DNA from 4 places in the Paenibacillus sp. FSL H7-0442 genome. Region 1 is predicted to be linked to each of the others. Evidence: riboswitches for the same ligand, from Rfam matches in the RefSeq annotation. Region 1 holds a riboswitch; each other region holds the start of a gene.
The links. A riboswitch is a leader RNA that binds a small molecule or an ion and turns the genes downstream of it on or off. The one in region 1 is predicted to bind cobalamin.

Region 1 (6,085 bases):
TCTGTCCGCCAGCGTGGTAAGACCCAATCGCTCCAGCACGCGATCCGCGATCGCCTCCACATCAACACCCTTTTCCCTGCCTAGCCAGTCCTGATGGGGAAAACGTCCCATTTCTACGACTTCCCTGACGGTGTATCCCACGGGAGGAAGCCCTTCCTGTTGGAGTACGGCTATGAGTCGGGAAAGCTCTTTCCTGCTGTAGCTACCGACCTTTTTGCCATAGATATGAACGTTTCCCGAAGTTGGCTGATCTACACCGGAAAGCAAATGCAACAAGGTCGATTTTCCACTGCCGTTCGGACCAATAATCCCCCACCAAGTTCCTTCGTCGACGCTCCAGCTTATATTTTTTAAAGCATGGAACTCTCCATAGGCACGTGTCAGACCCACTACCTCTAATGCCCGATCACGCACCTTCTGTGATTCACTTTGTTCTGTCACAGCAGTCCCCCCCTGCGCAGCTTCTTGTTTCGGTACAGGAGATATGCGAAGAACGGTGCCCCAACAAAGGCCGTCATCACGCCCAGAGGAATTTCTGTGGGGGCTAACAATGTGCGAGCCGCCGTATCTGCCCAAGCCATAAAAACAGCTCCGCCGAGCGCAGATAATGGAACAATCATACGGTAATCAGGACCTGTCACCAGACGAATGATATGCGGTACAACGAGTCCAACAAAGCCAATCACGCCACACACCGAGACAGCGGCTGCTGTCAGCAGCGTGGAAATAATCAGAACAGATAGCTTCGTCGCATCTACATGAACTCCCATGTGCGCCGCCTGACGTTCACCCAAAGCCAAAATATTCAGCACACGTGCCCGGTTCCATAGAAATACCAGCCCTATGACCACATAAGGTAAAAGGATTCCTGTATATGACCAACCGCGCAGACTAAGACTTCCCATCGTCCAGTACAATATTTCATTGACCGTCTCCTTCGACATGGCTGTCAGAAAGGAAACAACCGCTCCCAGAAAGGATTGCATCACCACACCCGACAAAATGAGACTTTGTGTCGGAATTTTCCCACCTTCCCGTGCCAACGTCAGCACCATCCACAGCGTAAGCATTCCGGTCGTAAATGCCACTAGCGGCAGCGTCCATATGCCAACAAATGAAAATTGAAGGCCCCAATAAATCAGTACTGCCGCTCCTACCGAAGCCCCCGAGGATACCCCCAGTGTATACGGATCAGCCAAAGGATTACGCAGCACACCCTGAAATCCGGCTCCCGCCAGCGCCAGCGCTGCTCCTACCAACATTCCCAGTAACACTCGTGGCAATCTGACCTTCAAAATAATCTGCTCTGAGGATGTATTCCAATCCGGTGTAAACGTATCGCCTAACCACGGTAGGTGGTTAACCAGAATGCCCGTGATTTGGCTGACCGGAAGCTTGGCCGAGCCGATGCCAAGACAGAGCAGCAGCGTCAGCAACAGCAGGACAAGACCTGTCCCTCCAAAGCCGATCAGTTTACGGTTCATTTGAAAATTTCAGGATACACGCCCTTGGCCACTTCCTTGAGACCTTCCGTTACGCGTGGACCCGGACGACTGATCAAATTATCATCCACGGCAAACACCCGGTTGTGGCGAACAGCCGATATTTGATCCCATCCACTGCGAGCTTTAATGATATCACCGAGCGTCTGGCCCGTTTTGTCGTCCTTGACACTTTTGCTGTACAAAATCACGTCAGGGTTCGCAGCAATAATATTTTCCTCACTGATTTGGTACCACCCCTTCTGCGTGGCACCTACATTTTCGCCGCCCGCCAACGTAATCAGCTCGTCCATAAACTCGCCTTTACCCACTGTCCAGCCTGGTGAAAACTCGACGTATACCCGCAGCTTCTGCCCTTTACCGATATTTTTAATTCCTTCTTTTACTTCTGCTACATCTGCTCTCATCTTGTCAGTCACCGCTCTTGCTTCTCTCTGATGATCGGTGATTTTCCCATACAATTCGATGTTAGCCATGACATCTTCCACTGTCTTCGGTTCCGTTTTAAAAATCATAATTCCCATGTCGCGCAGCTTGGTCGTAGCCTGTTCACTAAGTGATATCCCTGCAAAAACGACTTCCGGGTTCGCAGCAATGATCGCCTCTTCGTTCGGTTTCATAATACCGCCCACTTTAGGCTTTTTCGTAGCTGCTTCCGGGTAATCAGAGTAGTCGGAGACGCCGACAATTTCCTTATCCAGCCCAATGGCGAACAACGCCTCGGTTTCTGCCGGGGAGACGGAAACGATTTTATCCGGCGCTTTTTTGAATGTAAATTCCTGTCCTGTTGCATCTTTAACTGTGAGCGGGTAAACCGTTTTGCCCGGAGGCTCTTGTGCGTTTACTGCCTGTCCCGGCTGCTGTGAAGAAGCCTGACCCTCTTTATTTTCTGCATTTTTTCCATTAGCGCCACATGCACTCAGCACAACTGCCAAAATCAGAGCCAATAGACCTGTTGTCCACACCTTTATTTTTTTTCCTGCCATGATTTGCACCCCTTCATAAATAAATCGTTAAGAGCGTTACTTGAACATCATCAGATATCTTCTAAATCTAGCCTTCTTTTCCTATCAAAAACCCCCGCATCCTCATATCAGGACACAGGGGTCACGTTAGCGCAGATCGTGCGCAGGCGGCAGCTTCTTTCCGCATGGACAGTCACTGCGAACACGTCATCCTTTCCTCGAAGGATTATGGTGACAGGCGGACGGGCAGGTATCCTGACTTATGGTAAAATACATGTCCTGAAATTCTTTCATATGCTTAGTAACATATAAAGAGGACTAACGGGCATGTTTCCATTTACAGTGGCGGGACCGCGCCGGATTCACACCGACTTCCCTTTTAACAGCGCAGGGAGGGAAACCATAGTTTCATCACGCTGCGCCGACCTCGTCTGCTGGATATTTGATGTAGTGGTAGTCAAGCCGTTCTTTTACTTGATGATTATAGGTTAAAATGAGGCGGCTTACAACCCAAACAGCCTCTTTATCCGCTGGTGTCTAACCTAATGAGGAAGCATTTCCGCTATGTAATTGTGCGGTCCTGCCAGCCTCAATTGAATCCTTAATGCTTCTCCCGGCTTCGGATTCAGACTCCAAAAATCATGGCCCGGTATCAGCATGCAAGCTAGCTGACGAATTACGCCACCATGCGTAACGACCAAAACAGAGGGCGACGTAGCAGTCAAATCCATGGGTTGAACTTCCATAGCAACACGCCATTCATACAGAGAGTCAAGAAATTTGCGCAGACGATTTACAAAATCTGTCCAAGACTCTCCACCAGGTGGGGTGATCCGTTGCGGCTCATCAATCCAAGCCCGATACAACGACACATCCTTGAGCATGTCATACGTTTTTCCATCCCACTCGCCAAAATGAAGCTCTCGCAGACATGGTTCCATCATAGGAGGCATAGTAGATAGGGAACGCCCAGACGTCAACTCTGATTCCGGCACAATGATCTGCAAGGTCTGGCGACATCGCATTAAGTCGCTGCAATAGATTCGAGCAAAGGACTGACCTTGCAATTTTTCCTGCAAAGGCTTTAATTCCTGCTCTGCCCCCGGTAGCAAACCTAAGTCGGAGTGTCCCAGATATCGACGTTCCTTGTTCCATAAGGTTGTGCCGTGACGAACTAACACGAGCTCCATATCCCAATGCAGATCTTCTTTAGCATCATACGGCACCTTATCCTCCTGTGAGTTCGGTCTTTGTGCGTATTCTACTGTCCTTTTTGCTGCTATATCTTGTTTCAAGAAATGTCACTTCCTGCTCGATCATTATTCAGTGTGTCACTCCTCACCCTCACCGCACCCATCCCAAGGCAAAACAACCTGCGGCTCCTAACAAACACAATCCTACAAACATACTGGACACGGCGAACATCAGCTGGATCGTATGCCGTATATCTTTCGACTCTAGCGGTCGTATCCAATCCCCCATGTATGCACGAAAGGAGCGCACGCCATGATACACATTATATCCTCCAAGACGAATCCCCAATGCACCAGCAACAGCCGATTCCGGGAAGCCACTGTTCGGACTTGGGTGCAGACGAGCGTCTCGCTTGACTGTGCGCCAGCTTCTTGCAGCATCTCGTTTGTACATCCACGCCGCTATCACAAGCATTGCCGCTGTCAGGCGTGCTGGAATGTAGTTAGCCACATCATCTAGACGTGCTGAAGCCCAGCCTAAATGCAGATACTTTTCATTTTTGTAGCCAACCATGGAATCGAGCGTATTCACAGCACGATAAGCCAGCGCCAAGGGTGCTCCCCCGATCAAGGCATAAAAAAGCGGGGAAATAATCGCGTCCACGATATTTTCAGCGACCGTTTCAACCGTACCGCGTACAATCTCAGGCTCATCAAGTTGCTGCGTATCCCGCCCGACTATCATGCCCAGCTCCCGCCGTGCCGCAGCCAGGTCATCCGCCTGCAACGCTCGGTAGACTGCCATTCCTGCATCCTTTAGTCCTTTGGAAGCAATCGTGGTCGCAATCAGCACTATTTCTGCGCCGACAGATAACCACGGATGAATCCAGGCAAGCAATTGCAACAGCGCCCAGGCGAGCGCAAAGGAGCCTCCCGCCACAATGAGTGGAAGCAGTATACCCGCACGTTTCAGCCCCCGGTCACTTCGGACCTGGCGGCGAATCAATTTTTCCAATGCCGAAATGGCATGTCCCATACCGATGACTGGATGCGGCAACCACCTCGGATCACCGATCATCCTGTCCAAAAGGTAGGCTGCCAGGATAATCAAGCTAACTGTCACGCCGCTGTTCCTCCTCCAGCACTTCACCCAATACAGATAGCAGCCTGTCGTTGGCTTCTGCATCCTTGACCGCAATCCGAAAATGGCTCGTCGTCAGTCCCGGATACATAGCACAGCTACGTATAAGAACTCCGCGTTGTCCAAGCGCCTGCTGAATAGCCGATGCACTCCACGTACCCGGCGCCCTTGCCAGCACGTAATTGGCTTCACCGGGAACGACACCGCAGCCCCATTCCGCCAAGGCGGTTAACAGACGGTTGCGCTCCGCAGCAATCAGCTCCTGTGTTTGGTGCTCATATGCTTGCCCACTTCTCAAACACGCCTCGCCAGCCAGCAACGCCAATCCATTCACACTCCAGGTCACCTGTTTGGCCGTCATTCGCCGGATATAGTCCGGATGAGCAATCGCATAACCCAATCGTAGGCCAGGAATGGCATAAAATTTGGTCATTGACCGGATCAAAATCACATGAGGATAGCGATCCAGCACAGGCAGCAGTGAGATTCGCCGTTCCAGCGGAATAAAATCAATGAATGCTTCATCCACCACCAGCACGGTCCCCGTTGTGCCAGCCGCCTCTGCCAGCTCGCACAGCTCTTGCTCACCATACTGCACACCGTTTGGATTATTCGGCTGCCCGAGGAACAAAACATCTACCTGCTCCATGAGCTGAAGGATGTCCTCCACGTCCGCCTTCCATTGAAGCGAGGCCTTCCCATACACCCGGTTGACCTCGGCTCCGAATTTGCCAGCCAGCTCGGCATATTCCGAAAAACACGGCTCCACTGTACCCACACGCTTAGGAGCTAGTCCCAATAACAAGAGCGCCATGCTCTCAGCCGCTCCGTTTCCGATACTTAACGACTCCGGTGGAACATGCAGTCGCCGTGCGAGCATATTTTTAAAATTCCGATGCCCAGGGTCTGGATAGCGAATCACAGTGTCAAATGAGTGTTGCAGCGCCTCAAGCACCTCAGGCGGTGGACCAAGCGGATTAATATTTGCACTAAAATCTACAAAATCAGCAGCAGTCCCGCCAAATGTCGCCGCAGCTGTTTCCCTGTCCCCGCCATGACCGTAAACCTCTATCATTGCCTCTCATCCTTTCCGCCCGTTTCCAATCATTTAGCTCCATTATGAGGCTGCTTTTTGCGTCCCGTCAATGCAAATGAGCTTTTGTACATGGCTCACTTGGGTTACAATAGAAGGAGGCACACATAAAATTACACAGTTTATATACGGAGGAATGGACATGCTGTTCATCGACAACCAGGGGATACACGATCCAGCCATTAATCTTG
Region 2 (6,085 bases), 1.9 Mb from region 1:
GCGGGCAGCGATATCACTGCTTCCTTCGGCGGAATGCCCGTGATGAGCAGTTGTACCGCTCCTTTGGCTACTGCAGCCGCACAAGCTCCTGTCGTAAAGCCTGACCGCATTGGCTTGTCCGGTGCGGGAGCTTCACCGCTTTTCATCCGTTTGGGCTTGTCGGCGGACGCCGCTTCCTTTTCCATGACAATTCCTCCTTAACCTCTTCTGCTGATCATGTTCCAATTCATTTCATTTCATGATACAGCAAACGGACAACCGCATCTAGCGGACAGCCATTAAGGAGATCGCATTCAATGCTGCTACGACAATTGTACTGCCGCCCTTGCGTCCAATATTCGTAATGAACGGAATATCCAGCTTGCGCAGCTCGTCCTTGGATTCTGCCGCCGATACGAAGCCTACGGGCATGCCAATCACCAGTCCGGGCTTGGCCGCTCCTTCTTTCACCAGACGAATCAGCTCCAGCAACGCTGTCGGCGCATTACCAATCGCATAGATACCACCTTCGCTCGCCTGAATCGCTTTGCGCATCGAAATAATGGCGCGTGTCGTATTCAGCCTTTTCGCTTCTTCCATGACGTCAGGGTCAGATATGTACACATGCACATCCCCACCAAATTGACGGATACGATCCTTGCTCAGCCCCGCTTGAATCATCTGCACATCCGCCACTACCTGCTGTCCTGCGCGAATAGCTGCAATCCCGGCTTCAATCGCTTTTGGATGAAACACCATGCTGCGGCCCAGCTCAAAATCAGCAGATGCATGAATGACACGCTGTACAACGGGATATTGCTCTGCTGTAAAAGGATGCTCTCCCAATTCTTCTGTGATCATCTCGAAGCTTTTGCCTTCAATCTCCTGCGGCTGTACCGTTAGCGGTTTAAATTCTGTTTTGAAATCCATGGTAGACCACTCCCTTATGGAAAATTAGAAAATAGTTTAGGAAAATGACAATTCATTGCTACTAAAATCATGGATACCTGTAAAAACACCTGTTTTAAGATGACTATATTTTAAATACATGCCAGAAGTCGTTCCTGATGAACTGGACTCGCAGGGGTAAGGCTCAACTCAAATTGAAGTTTTCTCTTTTGCTGTACGCAGTGCGTTGATGACTCCGTCGAAATGATCAAATACTGTGCCAAATTCCACTTCCGGCCTGGAAATCAAAAGTACGTGAATCCCCAGCTCCAATGCAGATTGAACCTTTTCATCCACTGCTCCCGTGCTTCCGCTTTCCTTGGTGACCATCACGGTCGTGCCATAGTGCTTGTACAATGCTTCGTTCATCTCGCGGGAAAAGGGTCCCTGCATGGCAATAATATTTTTTTGCTCCATGCCCAGTTCGCCGCATTTCTCCATATTGTCCAGGCGCGGCAGCATGCGTATAACCAGACGAATCTCCGGGTCTCCGAGTAAATGCTTGGTGAACGTGCCGAGCGTCTTACTGCCCGTCGTAAGCATTACAGAACCTTTGAGTTGCTTCGCTTCTAATGCGGCTTCTTCATAGGAAGACACGATGTGGAGCAACGGATGATTGTCATATACAAGTCCTGTCCGCTCATAGCGAATATAAGGAACCCCGGACTCGCGAGCGGCTGTCATCGCATTCGCATGTGCTTCTTCTGCAAAAGGATGACTGGCATCAACAACCGCCTGTATTCCAAGCTCCCGAATCATTGCAGCCATTTCATCGGCTGTCATTCGGCCTGTACGTACGTCTAGTCCCGCTTCAGACAAGCTGGCTGCCGCGCTTTCGGTTACGACTGAGGTCAATACGTTGAAGCCATTGTCACGGATTTGCAGCGCCAATTCCCGAGCATCGCTCGTTCCGCATAGCATGAATATCATGAGCCCTTCACCTGCCCGCTTCCATTCACTACAGATGGCGTATGTGAATGCTCGTGATGGTGATCATGGTCATCATGGCTGTGAGCATGGACATGCTCATGAGTGTGATCGTGGCTGTGTGTATGGTGATCATGATGGTCGTGCTCATGTGCATGATGGTGGTGATGTTCATGTTCATGATGATGATCGTGGTCATGGTCATGATCGTGGTCATGATCGTGGTGATGATGGTGGTGCTCCTGCGCCTCCAGGCGGAACTGGCAGTTATCACAATTGGCTGTAACCTTGCCGAACAAACCTTCCTTAGCTCGCTCCAGCACCAGTTCAACCAATTGAGGATGGAAACCAAAATATCCGCCCATCTCCACTTGTAATGCAGGGTGAGCCTCGGCAAATTCCTGGGTCATTTCTCCGATGCGTTTAATCAGCACACCCGTGAACAGAAAATAGGGAAGCACGATAATCTTTTTGGCCCCCAATCGTACACAACGCTCCAATCCATCGGGAAAGGAAGGCTGCGTCACACCGATAAAACTGCTCTCTACCCATGTATAAGGAAGCTTCTCCCACAGCATACGGGTGATTTTGAAAAAGTCACTGTTCGCATCTGGATCGCTACTTCCGCGTCCTAATACAAGTACCGCCGTTTCCTCGTCAGGTACCTCGACAGATGCCTCGACAGCGCTAATCATCCCCGCTGGAACTGCAACCGGCCGGGCCTCTTTCAAGCGACTTTGCAGAATGCTGACGATTTTCTCGTGAACACCAATCGGACGTCCGTATACAAATTCCACCTGCGGATATTTCGCCTTTGCCCGGTCAATAGCCATCGGAATATCAATTTTGGCATGTACCGCTGCGAACAAAATAATCGGAATAAGAACGACACGCGTCGCCCCTTTCTCCACACAAGTTTGCATCCCATCAGCAATGCTGGGACGTGCCAGCTCCAAGAAACAGGTTTCCACGCACATATCCGGTACCCGATCTGCCACTGCCTGTGCAAATTCCAGCAGTTCCTGGTTCCCCTCCGGGTCCCGACTTCCATGTCCAACCAACAATATTGCATCCACTGCTGTTGTTTCCTCCTCTTGAATAGGGATAGCCTGCATGACGCCCTATTTTATATATATGCTTGTATCCCGTTCATCAGGCCTTCAGTCCATTAATCACCACAAACCGCATTCACTTCTACCGTTACTGGTGCATCTTCATGCCGGAACCCCGCAACGACACCTACACGCTTAAAAAATTTATGAAAACGCTCATTCGGATGCCCTTTTTCCTTATATTCAGCGATGACGTTCTCCACGATGTCCGTAATTTGATCACCCGGAATTCCTTCCGCTACAGGCTGAGCGGCATGAGCATTGCGGCCGAATTTTTTGCCACCGAGGAAGAGATCGTACCCACCCTTGCGATAGACGATTCCGATATCCTCTAGTACGGCTCCATAGCAGGCCATACCGCATCCGTTCAAAGCAATGCTCGTTTCCTTGGGTGCCTGTAATCCACCAAGTACAACCTGTAAATGCTCAGCCACAGGCACAGCGTCATCCTTCTCCATATTGCAGAAGTCGCACGCCTTTACCTTAAACACATCGCCAACCGGCATGACAATGAATCGTTCATCCCGCAGCCGCCCGACCAGTTCCTCGGGGTCTGCACACGGCACGCGCAGCACGATCTGATGATCCGGCGTGTATTCCAGCTCGCCATCATCACCCGCTACCTCGGCGAGCAGCGCCATCTGGCGAGCGGTGAATTTCTTGTTTCCCACACCCGGGGAAACACCCACCTCAAACAGCGCAGGCTTGCCAAAGCCGCCTGTCGCCATCCCGGCCGCGGCCCCTGCTCCGGCCACCGCCGACGTTCCGGCGGTGCTCTTGGCGGCAGGCGCTTGCCCGCTCCAGCGAGCGTTGGCTTCGCCAGGCAGCTTACCGCCGATAGCGAGGCGGCTTAGCGCCTCTGCCGCCAGCGATGCCGGGGCTGCGCCGGTTTGCACAGCAGTCGTTGCCTGCACGACAGCCATCACTTGCGGGCGTGCCTGCGTGGCAACCGCAGCGCCGCTCGCGGAGGGTCCAGCGGGCGTAGTCGGGGCTGCTCCTGCCTGCGGTGTACCCTCTTGCGCTCCCAGCGACCACGGCTCCGCTTCCGTGCGGAGACGCTGATGCGGCTTGAGCGCCTGCTCGGTCGCATCCAACGTGTATTTGCGCTGATATCCGCGCGGAGTCACGATCAAACCGTCATACACCGTCGTCGAGGAATTGCCGATGATTACAGTCGTCAGCATCCCGATGTCATGGTTCAGCATATCTTCCAGCGTCGTTACAATAACTTGCTGACGTTCACGATAAGCGCTCTTCACTAGCCCAACCGGAGTCTGCGGATCACGGTAACGCAGCAAAATGGACTGCGTCTCCACAATCTGGCGGGTACGCCGACCACTGCGCGGGTTGTATAATGCAATCACAAAATCAGCCGAAGCCGCAGCTTCTACACGCTTTACGATCGTTTCCCACGGGGTCAGATGATCACTCAGACTAATCGTGCACGCATCATGCATCACTGGCGCCCCCAACAGTGAAGCACAGGACTGTATAGCCGAGATCCCCGGTACGACTTCTACCTCAACCCCGCCCTCGCGTCGCCAGCCTTTTTGCATCAGCACTTCGTACACCAGCCCTGCCATACCATAGACTCCCGCATCTCCACTGGAAATGACAGCTACCTTCTTGCCCATCTCTGCTTGGCGAACCGCCTCCTGCGCACGGCTCACTTCCTCTGTCATCCCTGTGCGTACAATCTCCTGTCCGTTCAACAGCGGACGGATCAAATCAACGTAGGTATTGTAGCCGATAATGACCTCACTTTCGTCCAGCGCATCCAGCGCCCGTTTTGTGATATGTTCCATATCTCCTGGTCCAAATCCAATCACCAACAATTTTCCTAATGGGCTCATCGTACTCCTCCTATTCATCCTTTTCAGGGCAGCTATCCTATCTATTTCAATGATTTATGCACATCGTGTAACTTAAAAAAACCCCATCCTGCCCGGATGGGGTTTCTATGTACGTATCTCTCATCAGACGAACAAACAGCGTAAGAAGACACGATTTGTCTTCCTCCAGCCTGCCGTTGTTTTCCATCTGTCTGTTTACGCTTCAAACGCTGCTGCACGTTCATATCCACGCAACCCTCTAGCCAACATGGAAAAAGCAACGTGTGCCTGATTTCCTGATTTCGTACACCCATCCTCTCCGCGAAGGTTAACGGTGCATACAGATCAAGGTAGGTCTCCTGGCTTGGCATCAACGGATTCTTTCGTCTTCCCCGTTTTTCACGAGTGACCAATTAAAAAAATCCTCTTCCTTACAGTGGCGGGACCGCTCGGGATTTGCACCCGATTCCCTGTTACCCTTTGCTCAACCGCAAAGGCACCTTGTCTGTCCGCTATTTGATTATGGGTCTTATCATAACCTTGCCTCAATCAGTTGTGCAAGCACGAAAAAAGCTTTATTTCAAGTTCTGTGCTTTATTTTTTAACATATGTAGCAATTCGTCCGGGTCTGCGGAGATGCTCAGTAGCGCTGGATGCTCACTCCCGGTAAACCCCTCTTGCACACTATGACGCACCATTTCTACTAACGGGTCAAAATATCCATTCACATTCAGCAGCCCAATGGGCTTGCGATGAATGCCGATTTGCGCCCAGCATAGTACCTCGAACAGCTCTTCAAAGGTTCCCAAACCACCCGGAAGGGCAATAAAAGCATCGGCCATCTCGCTCATTGCCGCTTTACGCTCATGCATGCTTGCTACCTCAATAAATTCGGTAACTCCCCGATGAATGATCTCTGCATCAAATAACAGGGTGGGCATAATGCCAGTGACCTGACCGTCACCCGACAGCATTCCATCTGCCACCTCTCCCATTAGCCCCCTGCTAGAGCCGCCATAGATCAGACGGATATGATGGCGAGCCATGGCTTCTCCCAGTTTGCCTGCTGCCTCAACATATACCGATAAATGTCCAGGTCTGGACCCGGCAAATACGCAAATAGAATTCATTAACGTCTCAGCTCCTGTCCTAAGTAGCATCGAAACTTATTCATTATATTAGATAAACATTTTCGCTATAACAAAAATCTTTGTCGATGCATGTCCAACAAAAAAAGATAAAGACCTCGTAGGCCCTTATCTTTATTTTACTCTGTATCCCGAAATA
Region 3 (6,085 bases), 1.9 Mb from region 1:
GCGAAGCGGAGGAGAAGCGTTCCAGGCTGCATTGGGATCATCCAACGCTTCTCGGGCAATATCCTCTGGGTTACCCAGCTCATTGGCAATCTCACTTTCGCTTTTGCCATTAACCAACCCGTAGTCAAAATGCTGGCTCAAATCACTAAGCAGCTCATTGCGTACCTCTGCAGGGAGAGGAGAAAGACGCTGTTCCACCTCTGTAAGAAACTGTTTTCTATTCATCGGAATTTCCTTCCTCCAGTAGGCTTGCGACATTATGGACAAAATCATTCCATTCCCGCGTAAGTATTCTTGTATAATGACTGCCAGTATCGGTCAGCCGATAATATTTGCGAGGAGGCCCCTCGGTCGATTCCCGTAAATACGTTGTGCAGTATCCTTCTGATACCAGACGGCGAAGCAGTGGATATAGGGCTCCCTCGGCTACTTCAATATGACGGGAGACGGCTTGCGCCAACTCGTAGCCATAACGGTCTTTGCGTCCAATTAGAACTAGAACGCACAGTTCCAGTACCCCTTTTTTGAATTGGATGTTCACATTCACGAGCGGTGCTCCCTTCCTGGATGTTATCAATAATTCATAGGTGTCGTTCGGAATAAGGGAAAGAAACGTGTGTTTGTGCATAATTTGTCACGGGTACTAATTATAGAACAGTAGTCAGGTATAATTTAACATCATGTACTGATTAATGCAAGGTACTAAATTTTTAATAATAAAATATTTGTGTCAAAATGGACAGATTTCCTTCCTTGGAGGTTTTATTGAGTAGCGAATGTTGTAGAAAAAAGTATTTTTTTTTGGGAATTCATCGAAATATGGCTGGAAGCACAGATAGGATGCCGCTTTAATTTCATTCATTAAAATGATAGATTGTAAAGTATTCAACAGGGTTAAAAATTACTTTTTATGAAGAGGTGGATAAAGAATGGGCTGGAAACATTGGTATATGGAACTGGAACAGGATGATGAGTCTTGGGATGTATCTGAGGAGATTGTTCTGCGTGGTGTAGTGCAACTTGATTTTTGCGGGCAGCCCTCGGAAGTAGAAGTCGAATTTATCGTGGGAGCCGATTCCGAAGAACAGGCACAGACTATAGAAGAACCTACACTGTTGCAAAAAAAGACATGGGAGCAGTATATGGAATATTCATCAGCTATTCATCCTCAAGTGTTGGAATCCATACACCATCATTATGCTGGCATCGTGGAAAAGTATCGGAATGCTTACAGTACATGGGGAGAGGACCCGGATGAATATGCGCCTTATGTGGAGCGGCCGGAACAATTGTTGAATCGAATACAGCTTATGTCTATATTGATTTCCGACTCATCGGCAAAGGATGAACTGTATTTGAATTTTAGTTGTTCCTGGGATCGAGAACATGGCTTAGGCGTACATATGAAGCAGATGAAAATGGAGCATATTCAAGGCGCTTATACATTATATGACCTAGAATAAATCCCCTTCCCGGGCTTTTAGCAGAAAGGACCGGAAAGGGGAACAGAATATGTTGAAAATGAAGGCGTGATTCGAAACGATAAAAAATTAGTTGGATACAGCCAAAGCAGCCCGGGCTGCTTGAGCCGCTTGTACCATTTGTCGCAAGGCGGCGACAGATTCCTCTTTGGTGCGGGTTTTCAGACCACAATCCGGATTAACCCAGAACAAATCTGATGGCAGTACGCGCAGGGCACGCTGGATCATGCTTAGCATTTCAGATACATCGGGGATGCGCGGACTGTGGATATCGTACACGCCCAGACCGATGCCTTTGTCGTATACCTGATCTTCAAAGCTGACAATCAGTTCTCCGTGGCTTCGCGAAGTTTCAATAGATATAACGTCGGCATCCATGTCGGAGATGGACTGAATCATATGCTGAAATTCGGAATAGCACATATGCGTATGGATTTGGGTCGCAGGTTCAACGGTGGCCGTGGTCACAAGGAAGGCTTGAACTGCCCAATCCAGATAGGCTTGCTGTTGTTCTTTTTTCAGCGGAAGCCCTTCACGAATTGCGGGTTCATCGACCTGAATCATGCTGATGCCCGCTTGTTCCAGTGCCTCTACCTCTGCCCGTAATGCCAGAGCCAATTGTAAAGCAACTTGGCTACGCGGAATATCATTACGTTCAAAAGACCAGTTCAAAATGGTCACAGGGCCTGTAAGCATTCCCTTAACAGGCTTGGAAGTTAACGATTGAGCGAATGCCGTTTCTTCCACAGTCATGGGCTGATCGAAGGAGACGTCTCCGTATATAATCGGCGGTTTGACACAGCGGGAGCCGTAGGACTGCACCCATCCGTTTTGTGTAAAAGCAAAGCCATTCAGCTTTTCGCCAAAAAATTCAACCATATCGGTCCGCTCAAATTCCCCGTGTACAAGCACGTCAATGCCAATGTCCTCCTGAATATCAATCCATTCCTTGATTTGCTGTTGGATGAACGTCCGGTATTGCTCGGCAGACCATTCTCCTTTGCGATAGTGCAGGCGGGCCTTGCGGATCTCGGCGGTTTGCGGGAAGCTACCAATGGTCGTCGTAGGCAGTGGAGGCAACTTCAGCTTATTTTGCTGAATCTCACGACGCTCGGCGAAAGGAACGCTGCGTGTTAGAGGCTCCTTTGCCAGCAAGTCAGCCAGATCGTCAGCTGTTTGTACGCGTGCCGCTGAGCTGTTGAAACGGGCTACCGCATCTGCACTTTGTCCAAGCTTGGTGAGTGCGGATGGATCGTGTTTGCCAAGTGCAGCCGTCAGGACGGCGATTTCCTCAAGCTTTTCATCGGCAAAAGCCAGCGCTTGCACCAGTTCTCGATCCAGCTTGTGCTCTGCTTCCAGACTGACTGGCACATGCAGCAGACTGCATGATGGCTGTACGATAAGCTGCTCGGCAGTGGTCTGTTCTGCTAACTGACCCAGCAGGGTAGCCACAGCGTTAAGGTCGCTGCGCCATATATTGCGCCCGTCAATGACCCCAGCGCCCAGCGTTTTTCCTTTAGGGAAACCATGCTGCAATATATGCTGGAGATTTTCGCCATCATCATACACAAAATCAAGACCCAGTCCCTGTACCGGAAGTGCGGACAGACGCTCATAATGGTCCAGGCTGCCAAAGTAAGTTTGCAGCATTATATTTAAAGAGGGCGCAGCTTGGGCCAAAGCTTCATAGACTTCCTGAATAATGTCCAGATCCTCTACTGGGAATGAGGTGGTCAGGACAGGTTCATCGATTTGGACCCACTGAACACCTTCTGCTGCTAGTTCAGACAGGACACGGGTGTATAAAGGCAGGAAGGTTCTTATAATAGAAGCAAGCTCCTTGCGATCATAGCCTTTGGAAAGGGTAACGAATGAATAGGGGCCGATGAGGACCGGTTTCCCATCAATGCCTAGCTCTTGTTTTGCTTCACGATAAGCCCGTAAAGGTTTATTTTCAGTGAACACCGGGACTGCGTTTGCCAATTCGGGAACGATGTAGTGATAATTGGTGTTCATCCATTTGGTCATTTCACTGGCGGTTGCTCCCTTTTGTCCACGAGCGATCCCGAAATACACGGACAGAGGAATCGGACCTGCGGGACGATGGTTGAACCGTTCGGGTATCAGGCCAAACATCACAGATGTATCCAGCATGTGATCATAATAGGAGAAGTCTCCGACAGGAATGCGATCAATCCCCTTGTCACGCTGCTTGCTCAGATGCTCCAACCGTAGTCTTTTCATCTCCGTTTGCAGTTCGCTTTCGCTAATACTGCCGTTCCAGAAGCGTTCCAGTGCTTTCTTCCATTCCCGGTTTTCGCCGATACGCGGATATCCCAGATTACTGCTAATTAAGCCGGACAATTCAGGCCATTCAATGACGGACATGTACTTTTCCTCCTAGTGGGTGTCTGTTTTATTTTTACGTACCAAAAAAGGCATTCTTCCCCCAGAGTTAAAAATAAGTAGGGGAAAGAATGCCTCCGTGATTAAAAAATCAAAAATACGGTGACTGCTCTTAACACCTCCCTATCTTCCGTAGGTACTTGCGATGTTGTTAAAATAGGCAGGTCTCCTGACTTACGGATCATGACTCTCAGCATCCCTTCCCGGTCTGTCGACCAGTGGTTGTATGAACAGCTGAAAGTTCCCCGTTTACAGTGGCGGGACCGTGCCGGATTTGCACCGGCTTCCCTTTTAAGCCTGATCTGAATAGAACAGACACCTATCTCCAAGCTATGCGGTTAAGGTATGACGAATAATTATGCACTCGTATACTTGTTCACCATCATAAGTGAAACTTGCAGGATGCGCAATAGAAACTGCAATGGAATCTGTTAGGGATATGCAAAAAAAGACAAGCCTCATCCATGATGGAGACTTGTCCTAGATTAGATATAGCATTTGCCGAGTAACCTTCGCCTTAAGTCAATGAAACGGTGTAACCTGCCTGAATGCTGGCTTTTACATCTACTAGACGCTGATTGCGGCTGCCCCGGAAGGGAAGGGTCAGGTCCTTTTGCTGTTCTACAAAGCGACCATCCACAATCACATCGCACAAAAGTGCTAGCTCTTGTCGCTCCTGATCTGTGAGTAGATCTTCATAGACAAAGCCAGTGTAAGCCCACACGGTTCGGTCGGGACAGGCCGCACGGAAGTCGCGCACAAATTGCGAGCATTCTGCTGCTGAGAAAAACGGGTCTCCCCCGCAGAGAGTCAGTCCATCCAACAACGGATTATCCATGATGTCACGAATGACTTCCTGTTGTCGTTGGGGTGTGAATGGCTCACCTGCACGGAAGCTCCACGACGCTGGATTAAAGCATCCGGGACAGGCATGACGGCAACCGCTAATGAACACGACGGTGCGCAGGCCGTATCCTTCGTTCAGAGATTCCGGAATGTAGCCACACAAATTCACTTATGTTTCACCCGGTCTCGAACTTCTGCCTGTTTTGCAGCATTAAAGCGAACGGTATAATCCCCTGTCAGATATCCGGTTACCCGACGTAAGCGCTGAAAGTGTGTGTGCTCCTCATCTGTGCCACATTGGGGGCAGCTTGTCCCGATAATCCCTTCATAACCGCATTCTGTACAACGATCCACCGGATGGTTGATGGAGAAGTAGCCGATATTCTGATGCAGCGCGTATTGAACAATTTTAAGAAACGCATCCGGGTTATTCCGCGCATTACCGTCCAGCTCAATGTATGATATCGCACCAGCGTTGCATAGGTTATGGAACGGAGCTTCCAAGCTGATTTTACGAGCAGCCGGGAGCGTGTAATACACGGGAATATGAAAAGAATTCGTGTAATATTCTCGATCATTTACCTCAGGAATAATCCCGAAATCACGTTGATCCAGCAAGGTGAACTTGCCCGACAGACCTTCGGCAGGCGTAGCGAACAATGTAATATTCAAATTGTGATATTCACTCATTCGATCGCAATACACGCGCATAGAAGTGATGATTCGCTGTGCCTCGCGGTATACGAAATCATCCTCCCCGTGGTGTTTTCCGTATAGTGCCTTCATGCACTCAGCCAGTCCGATGAATCCGATCGAAAGCGTACCGTGTTTTAGTATGCTTCCCACCTTATCATCTGGCTCTAGTTGTTCTCCACCTTCCCATACCCCTTCGCGCATCATAAAGTCCGAGGCTTTGGCCGGCTGGCTGGTCTGGATTTGATAGCGATGGATTAGGCCATCCACCGCAATGCGCATAACTTCTTCTAGTCTCGCATCAAAGCGATCACGGTCAGGTGTCAGGCGTTTGCCTGTGCAAATACCATACTCAATGCCAAGCCGCACCAGATTAATGGTATTGAAAGAGAGATTTCCCTTACCACTCTGCCGATTTCTACCGAAACGGTCAGAAATGGTGCGGGTACGGCAACCCATTGTCGCTATAATGGTATCCGGGTCATCAGCACGGTAAAAAGGCAGGTTGAAGGTGGCATCCACATTCACAAAATTGGGATACATCCGTCTGCTAGAGCATTCTACCGCCCGTAAGAACAAATCATAATTGACGTCGCCTTCTGCCTGATTGATTCCCTCTTTGCATTGGAAAATATGCTGTGGAAAAATAGGAGTTTCCC
Region 4 (6,085 bases), 1.7 Mb from region 1:
TCTCAACTGTTGCAGCAATGCCAAGACCTTGTCGCGGTTGATCACATCCAGCGCCGTAGTAGGCTCGTCGGCAATAAAGAGGCGAGGACCGGAGCTTAGCATGGCAGCCAGCAGCACCCTTTGACACATGCCTCCACTTAGTTCAAAAGGATATGACGACAAAGTATGCTCAGGATCTGCAAACCCTACCTTGCAGAGCAGAGAGCGCAAATAGGCCTCCCGCACTGGAGTAGCGCCTCCTCTGGCTATTTCTAAGACACGGCTCAGCATCTGCCGCATCCGTGGCAGCACGCCCAGTGGGTGGACTTGCTGCGGTGCATTGTGGGATAATGCAGCACCAGCGTGCTCCGGCTCCATCTGGTCATGCGGCATCCAACGCCGCCCGTGCAGTCTAAGCGTATCCATCAGCTGGGCGCGGACAGTCCGGATCGGGTTTAACCCGCTCAGCGATTGTTGAATGAGCAGGGCAATATCCTCTCGGCGCAGCCTTTGCCAGCGCCGTTCCTGGAACGGGAGAATGTCTTCCCCGTTATAGTAGATACGCCCATGCGTAACACCGATACCTGGCTCCAGCATGCCTGCGATTGCGTGAGCGGTCAGGCTCTTGCCGCATCCGCTCGGTCCAGTCAGGACCACAATCTCCCCTGAATATATGGAAAAGCTCACATCACGCAGCAGTGGTTTGCTCCCACTTCTGCTTGCTCCTACGCCTGTGCGGCAGATTTCCAAATGTTCCACGTGTAACAACGGTTTTCGACCTGCCACTTGTTCTATCGTATCCTTGCCCCCAAGGGCTGTTTGATCCTCCACTATTTGGCCGCCTCCTTTTCCGAAAAGCGGTCACCCAAAAGCTGGCAGGCAAGTACGAATAGCATAATCGCCAAGCCTGGGAAAATCATGACATGCGGAGCCACCTGAAAATATGAGGTGGCATCATGCAGCATCACGCCCCACTCTGGCTTAGGCGGCTGTACCCCCAGTCCAAGAAAGGACAGCCCAGCGATCATCAGCACCACGCGTCCGATATCCCATACCGCATAAACCAACAATTGCGGCAACGCTTGTGGCAATACATAACGGCTCAGTATACGTACGTGTGAATTGCCGGATAAACGGGCATACCGAACGTAGTCCTCCTGACAGGCTTTTTGAACCAGACTACGGATATATCGGACATAGCCCGCCCACCGTACCGCAATAATGGCAAGGGTCATGTTAACAAAACCCGGACCCAAAATACCGACAATCGCCACCGTTAAAATAATATCAGGAAAAGCCAGTACCCCGTCGATTCCTCGCATAACCAGCTGGTCCACGCGTCCGCGCACATAACCAATAAGCAACCCTATAGGCAGACTGAAGCACAACGTAGCTACAGTAATCGCACATGCGATTAGCACGCTCATCCGAATCCCGTAAATTAGCCGTGATAGCACATCCCGGCCCAGATGATCCGTACCGAAAGGATATTTCCGGCTGGGTGGTGCCAGACGGTTCAAAAGGTCCACTTGGAGAGGATCATGAGGAGCGACCCATGGAGCCAATAACCCAAGCAGCACGATCAGACCAAACAGTACGCCTCCTGCCAGCAAACTCCCTTGAAAGGAAAGCCGTATCTTTTTCATTTTCAGCTTCCTCCTTAACGCAAACGCAGCCTCGGATCTATCGCCGTCTGGACCACATCCACCAAACACTGAACTCCTACAATTAAAAATACGGCAAAAATAACATACCCCTGAATCACCGGATAATCTCGCTGTGTAATCGCATCTATAAAATACTTGCCCAACCCCGGCCATGAAAAAATGGTCTCTACAATCACATTACCTGCCAGCATAAATGATAGATTGGTACCTAGCAGTGTAATTATAGGCAGAACCGCATGCCTAAATATCTCAAAAAACAGGATATGCAAACGTGAAAAGCCTCGAGCCTTCGCTGCTTTCACAAAATTCCGGTCACCCAGCTCCAGCATTTGAGCGCGCAGTACGCGTGCTTGCACAGCTCCCAAACCTGCGCCAAGAGTCAGCGCTGGGAGCACTAGATGTGTCCAGCCCTCCCTTCCCATGGATGGGAGCCAGCCCAAGCGAACGGAGAATAGATAGATCAACAGAAAACCAAACCAAAAAGAGGGGATCGACGATCCCAGCAGGGCGAACAGCCTGCCCAGACGATCCAGTGGGCCGCTGATTTTTAGCGAGGCAGCCAGCCCCAGCCCCAGCGTAAGCACCGTCATGACGGCGAAGCCCGCAGCAGCTAGCTCCACAGTAGCAGGAAGTCTGTTCCACAGTTCGGCTAGCACCGACTCCTTGGATACATACGAAGTGCCCCAATGCCCTGTGAACACATCCCGCAGCCAGTTCACATATTGAATATGAAGCGGTTCGTTTAAGCCCAGTTCCTTTCGTAGCGTCGTCAACGCCTCCTCAGAGGCAGGGATATTATGCGCGGTGAGCAAAATGGTAGCAGGGTCTCCAGGGGCCAGCCGCATCAGTACAAAAGTCAGCGTGGATACAACGAATACAATAATGAGCAGCTGCGCCACACGTTCCAGTATAAAACGAATCATAGGATACGCAGCTCGTTATTCCGCAATATCGGATTGCGCTGTAATGTAGTAATACTCGATCGGATGGGGTGTAAAACCCTCCACCCCTTTTTTCACGCCAAACACATTATCAGGATGCACAATGAACGACTGTGGCAAATCCGTATTGATGATATCCAGCGCTTGTAGTGTCACAGCATTACGCTGCGCTGTATCCTTCGCCAGCTTCAAGCTGTTAAGAATACTCTCTAGCGGTTTGGAACTATAACGGCTTACATTGGCTTCGCTTTTCGAAGAATAAAACATGTCCATAAAATATTGCGGCTCTCCTGTATGAGCAGTAAGCATACTGTACATAGCAAAATCCCAATCGTTTTTGGTCAACGCCTCGTCAATATTTTCCACCTTGCGAATCTTGACCTGGATTCCCTCTTTCAGCAATTGGCTTTGGATGACCTCAGACATCACAGAGAGCTCCGGACGCTGAGGGAAAGTCAGCAGCGTAACCTCGAACGGCTTGCCTTGCTTAGTCCATGTCCCTTGGGCGTCCTTCTGCCAGCCATCCTTCGTCAACAGTTGCTCTGCCGTTCCGTCCAGCGCTTTACGCTCAACTTTACCGAAGGGAAGAATGCTCGGGAACGGGCTGCTTGCCTCCGTACCGAAGCCCCTCATGACGGCGCTCACAATCGATGCGCGTGGAATCAGGCTGTCCACCACCTTACGGTTCGCCGCATCCTTGAATACTGGCGATTCCATATTGTACACGATCATATGGGTGCGCAAGGACGGAGCCGACAGCACTTGTAGCCTGTCGTTCTTTTTCAGTACCTCTGCGTTATCAACCGGAATATCCGTCGCTACGTCCACCTCACCGGATTGCAGTGCCATCAGGCGCGAATTCCCGTCCGTAATGAACTTCATCGTCGCTTCAGCCAATCGTGCCTTCTCGCCCCAGTATCCGTCATAACGCTCTACGACCAACGATTGGTCCTTGTTGAACGCTTTGATTTTAAAGGCGCCTGTCATCGCTGGGTAACTCTGTTCATCTTTCATCGATGCCACATCCAGTACAATCGTCGATGGATCAGCTAGATTAGACACCAACGCCGCATTCGGCTGGTTTGTCGTGATCTTCAAGGCCAGCGGGCCGCTTACATCAATGGACTTCACATTCAGTAAATCCTTCGCCAGATGGCTTTTCTCAATAGAGCGTAACAAAGACGCTTTTACACTTGCTGCATCCATACCTTTTCCATTATGAAAAGTGACTTTATCCTGCAAGCTGAACGTCCAAACTGTAGGGCTATCCTGCTTCCACTCCTTTGCCAGCCAAGCGACAGGCTCCAGCTTTTCATTCAAACGTACCAGTGTCTCACCTGCACCGGATCGCATCACATCCCAGCTATTATCTCCATGCGGGTCAACGCCTGACGGTTTCCATGTATACGCCATTACCAGCTTTTTATCTGTCGCTGTTTGTTGTGCTGACGCGTTTTCACCCTTGCCGGAGCTATCCGACGTCCTATTGCTGGCACATCCCGAAAGAGCCATAACTGCCAGCAGCATCACCCCTGTACATATCAACCATGAACGCCTGCTACGATTGCTAATCATTCGATGAATCCCCCTCTATCTTGTAAAACCGCATAAAACTAACGCAAAACGCGAAAAAAGCATTCCAGACCACTTAATTAGCAGTCAGAAATGCCTTCAATATAAAATGTCAGAACTCACCTCGAAGCCAACTCCAAAAACATAGAAGGGATCAGATCGGTTTCAGACATTCCGTATGCAGCACGCCTAACCACCTCCCCAGCATCCCGTGGGTCTGACAGTGATGTCAAAACAGGCAGGTCTCCTGACTCCAGGCGTATCTTTCAGGCCTTCCCGGTTCTTCACAATTCCAGTGGCTGTTCTGAAAGCTCCAGCAGTATCCTGCTGATGCCTGTATACAGTGGCGGGCCCGTGTCGGAATCAACCGAACTTCCCTTTTAAGTGAACATGCTCAACAACTATGTACATCGTCTCTACGAAACCCCATACATAGAGTTGTCCGGCTCACACCTGTTTTCTTCCTTTATTTCTTTTCATTACGATCTTATTTTGTTGTCACAGGCTTGTCAATAAAGGCTGCACAATAATTTAAATTTGAACGATAAGGTAGAAACAAGACATAACCTCCAATTGCGTGCACGCAATTGAAGTGTTAAAATTAGGTATAGAGTAAACCACCGTGTCCGTATACTAAAAAGAGTCTTCGCCGCGCCAACGGCAAAGACTCTTAGGACTTGAAAGGCTGTGGATCACCACCACGGCGCGCTGCATAACTAAATGTCAATGCAAACGAAACCCACCGTTAGGGGCCAACCTAATTACGCGGTGGGTTTTCGCTTGTTCCGAAATTTTCGACGTAGCCAGCGATAAAGTTTACGAATACTAAACGCCAGGCTTAGTAACGTAACCATCCAACGCAACACATCGTAGCACGACACAAGGTTGACCATCGGCTTCACCCCCTTTCGGGAAGCTGCACCGTGGTCCGAAAACATCCACCACTATTCAAAATCCATAAGGTAAATTATACCATGATATCGCCCGCTGCTCTAGCAAATTCTTCTAGTAAGTAAACTGGAAAACGCACCAAATTAGAGCTACCCATTTCATTCCGCAGTTTATCTATATATCCCCAGACAGCAAGGGGATATACTATCTGGATAACCCCATGCCAAACAGCCGGAAAAGAGGCATACGTCCTCTCTCCGGCTATCTTTATTTATTTCTAATCATCAAACCTTCTGTGGAACCTCCTGAACCGTCACGCTTTTGACCGATTCCCCTTGTTTTCTCGTCAAAACGATGTTCAAGACAATCGCTGTAATCGAGCCCGAAACGATACCATTTTGCAGCAGCATTTTGGCAAAGCTCGGCAGCTGGTCGAACATTTGTGGCAGAACGGCAGAGCCTAGGCCCACAGCAATACTGCATGCTGCGATCAGCAGATTGCTTTCCTTCCGCAGATCCACTTCTGACAAAATAGACATGCCTGATGCAGCAACCGAGCCGAACATGACGATCATCGCCCCGCCTAGCACAGCGTTAGGAATCACTGTCGTTAAGGCAGCCAGCTTAGGCAGCAAACCGAGAACAACCATGATACCGCCCGCAGCAAAAATAACGTTCCGCGATTTGACGCGTGTGAGTGAGATCAGGCCAACATTTTGCGAAAAAGCTGTATAAGGAAACGCGTTAAAAATACCCCCAAGCATAATCGCAAGTCCTTCCGAACGAAGTCCATTGACGATCTGCTTTTGCTCCACCTTCTGATCAATCGCTTTGCCTACTGCCAGATAAACGCCCGTAGACTCGACCATGCTGACAATATTGACAATAATCATTGTACATACCGCCATAATGCTAAACTCTGGCTTACCAAAATAAAACGGCTGCGCAACACTCACCCATGACGCATCGGCCACGGGAGCAAAATGCACCATTCCCATCGCATAAGCAACCACCGTGCCTGCAAACAGACCGATG

Region 2: another riboswitch for cobalamin. It lies ahead of cobJ (precorrin-3B C(17)-methyltransferase); the one in region 1 lies ahead of MHH57_RS06825 (cobalamin-binding protein).
Region 3: another riboswitch for cobalamin. It lies ahead of metE (5-methyltetrahydropteroyltriglutamate--homocysteine S-methyltransferase); the one in region 1 lies ahead of MHH57_RS06825 (cobalamin-binding protein).
Region 4: another riboswitch for cobalamin. It lies ahead of MHH57_RS24725 (ABC transporter substrate-binding protein); the one in region 1 lies ahead of MHH57_RS06825 (cobalamin-binding protein).

Annotation. Positions count from the first base shown of each region.
Region 1 covers NZ_CP151963.1:1,500,108-1,506,192, reverse strand. The annotation lists gene MHH57_RS06835 (ABC transporter ATP-binding protein) at 1-441, opposite strand, end outside; gene MHH57_RS06830 (iron ABC transporter permease) at 438-1,484, opposite strand; gene MHH57_RS06825 (cobalamin-binding protein) at 1,481-2,488, opposite strand; cobalamin riboswitch at 2,695-2,887, opposite strand; gene MHH57_RS06820 (histidine phosphatase family protein) at 3,010-3,762, opposite strand; gene cbiB (adenosylcobinamide-phosphate synthase CbiB) at 3,812-4,783, opposite strand; gene cobD (threonine-phosphate decarboxylase CobD) at 4,773-5,876, opposite strand; gene MHH57_RS06805 (lipoate--protein ligase) at 6,037-6,085, shown strand, end outside.
Region 2 covers NZ_CP151963.1:5,336,739-5,342,823, forward strand. The annotation lists gene MHH57_RS23560 (cobalt-precorrin-5B (C(1))-methyltransferase) at 1-185, opposite strand, end outside; gene MHH57_RS23565 (precorrin-8X methylmutase) at 265-909, opposite strand; gene cobK (precorrin-6A reductase) at 1,078-1,857, opposite strand; gene MHH57_RS23575 (sirohydrochlorin chelatase) at 1,854-2,930, opposite strand; gene cobJ (precorrin-3B C(17)-methyltransferase) at 3,023-4,819, opposite strand; cobalamin riboswitch at 5,130-5,317, opposite strand; gene MHH57_RS23585 (TIGR00730 family Rossman fold protein) at 5,374-5,928, opposite strand.
Region 3 covers NZ_CP151963.1:5,368,117-5,374,201, reverse strand. The annotation lists gene MHH57_RS23735 (DUF1700 domain-containing protein) at 1-225, opposite strand, end outside; gene MHH57_RS23730 (PadR family transcriptional regulator) at 218-547, opposite strand; gene MHH57_RS23725 (hypothetical protein) at 930-1,463, shown strand; gene metE (5-methyltetrahydropteroyltriglutamate--homocysteine S-methyltransferase) at 1,551-3,869, opposite strand; cobalamin riboswitch at 4,029-4,225, opposite strand; gene nrdG (anaerobic ribonucleoside-triphosphate reductase activating protein) at 4,405-4,902, opposite strand; gene MHH57_RS23710 (anaerobic ribonucleoside triphosphate reductase) at 4,899-6,085, opposite strand, start outside.
Region 4 covers NZ_CP151963.1:5,588,710-5,594,794, forward strand. The annotation lists gene MHH57_RS24710 (ATP-binding cassette domain-containing protein) at 1-810, opposite strand, end outside; gene MHH57_RS24715 (ABC transporter permease subunit) at 810-1,625, opposite strand; gene nikB (nickel ABC transporter permease) at 1,640-2,569, opposite strand; gene MHH57_RS24725 (ABC transporter substrate-binding protein) at 2,585-4,162, opposite strand; cobalamin riboswitch at 4,379-4,579, opposite strand; gene MHH57_RS24730 (nucleobase:cation symporter-2 family protein) at 5,335-6,085, opposite strand, start outside.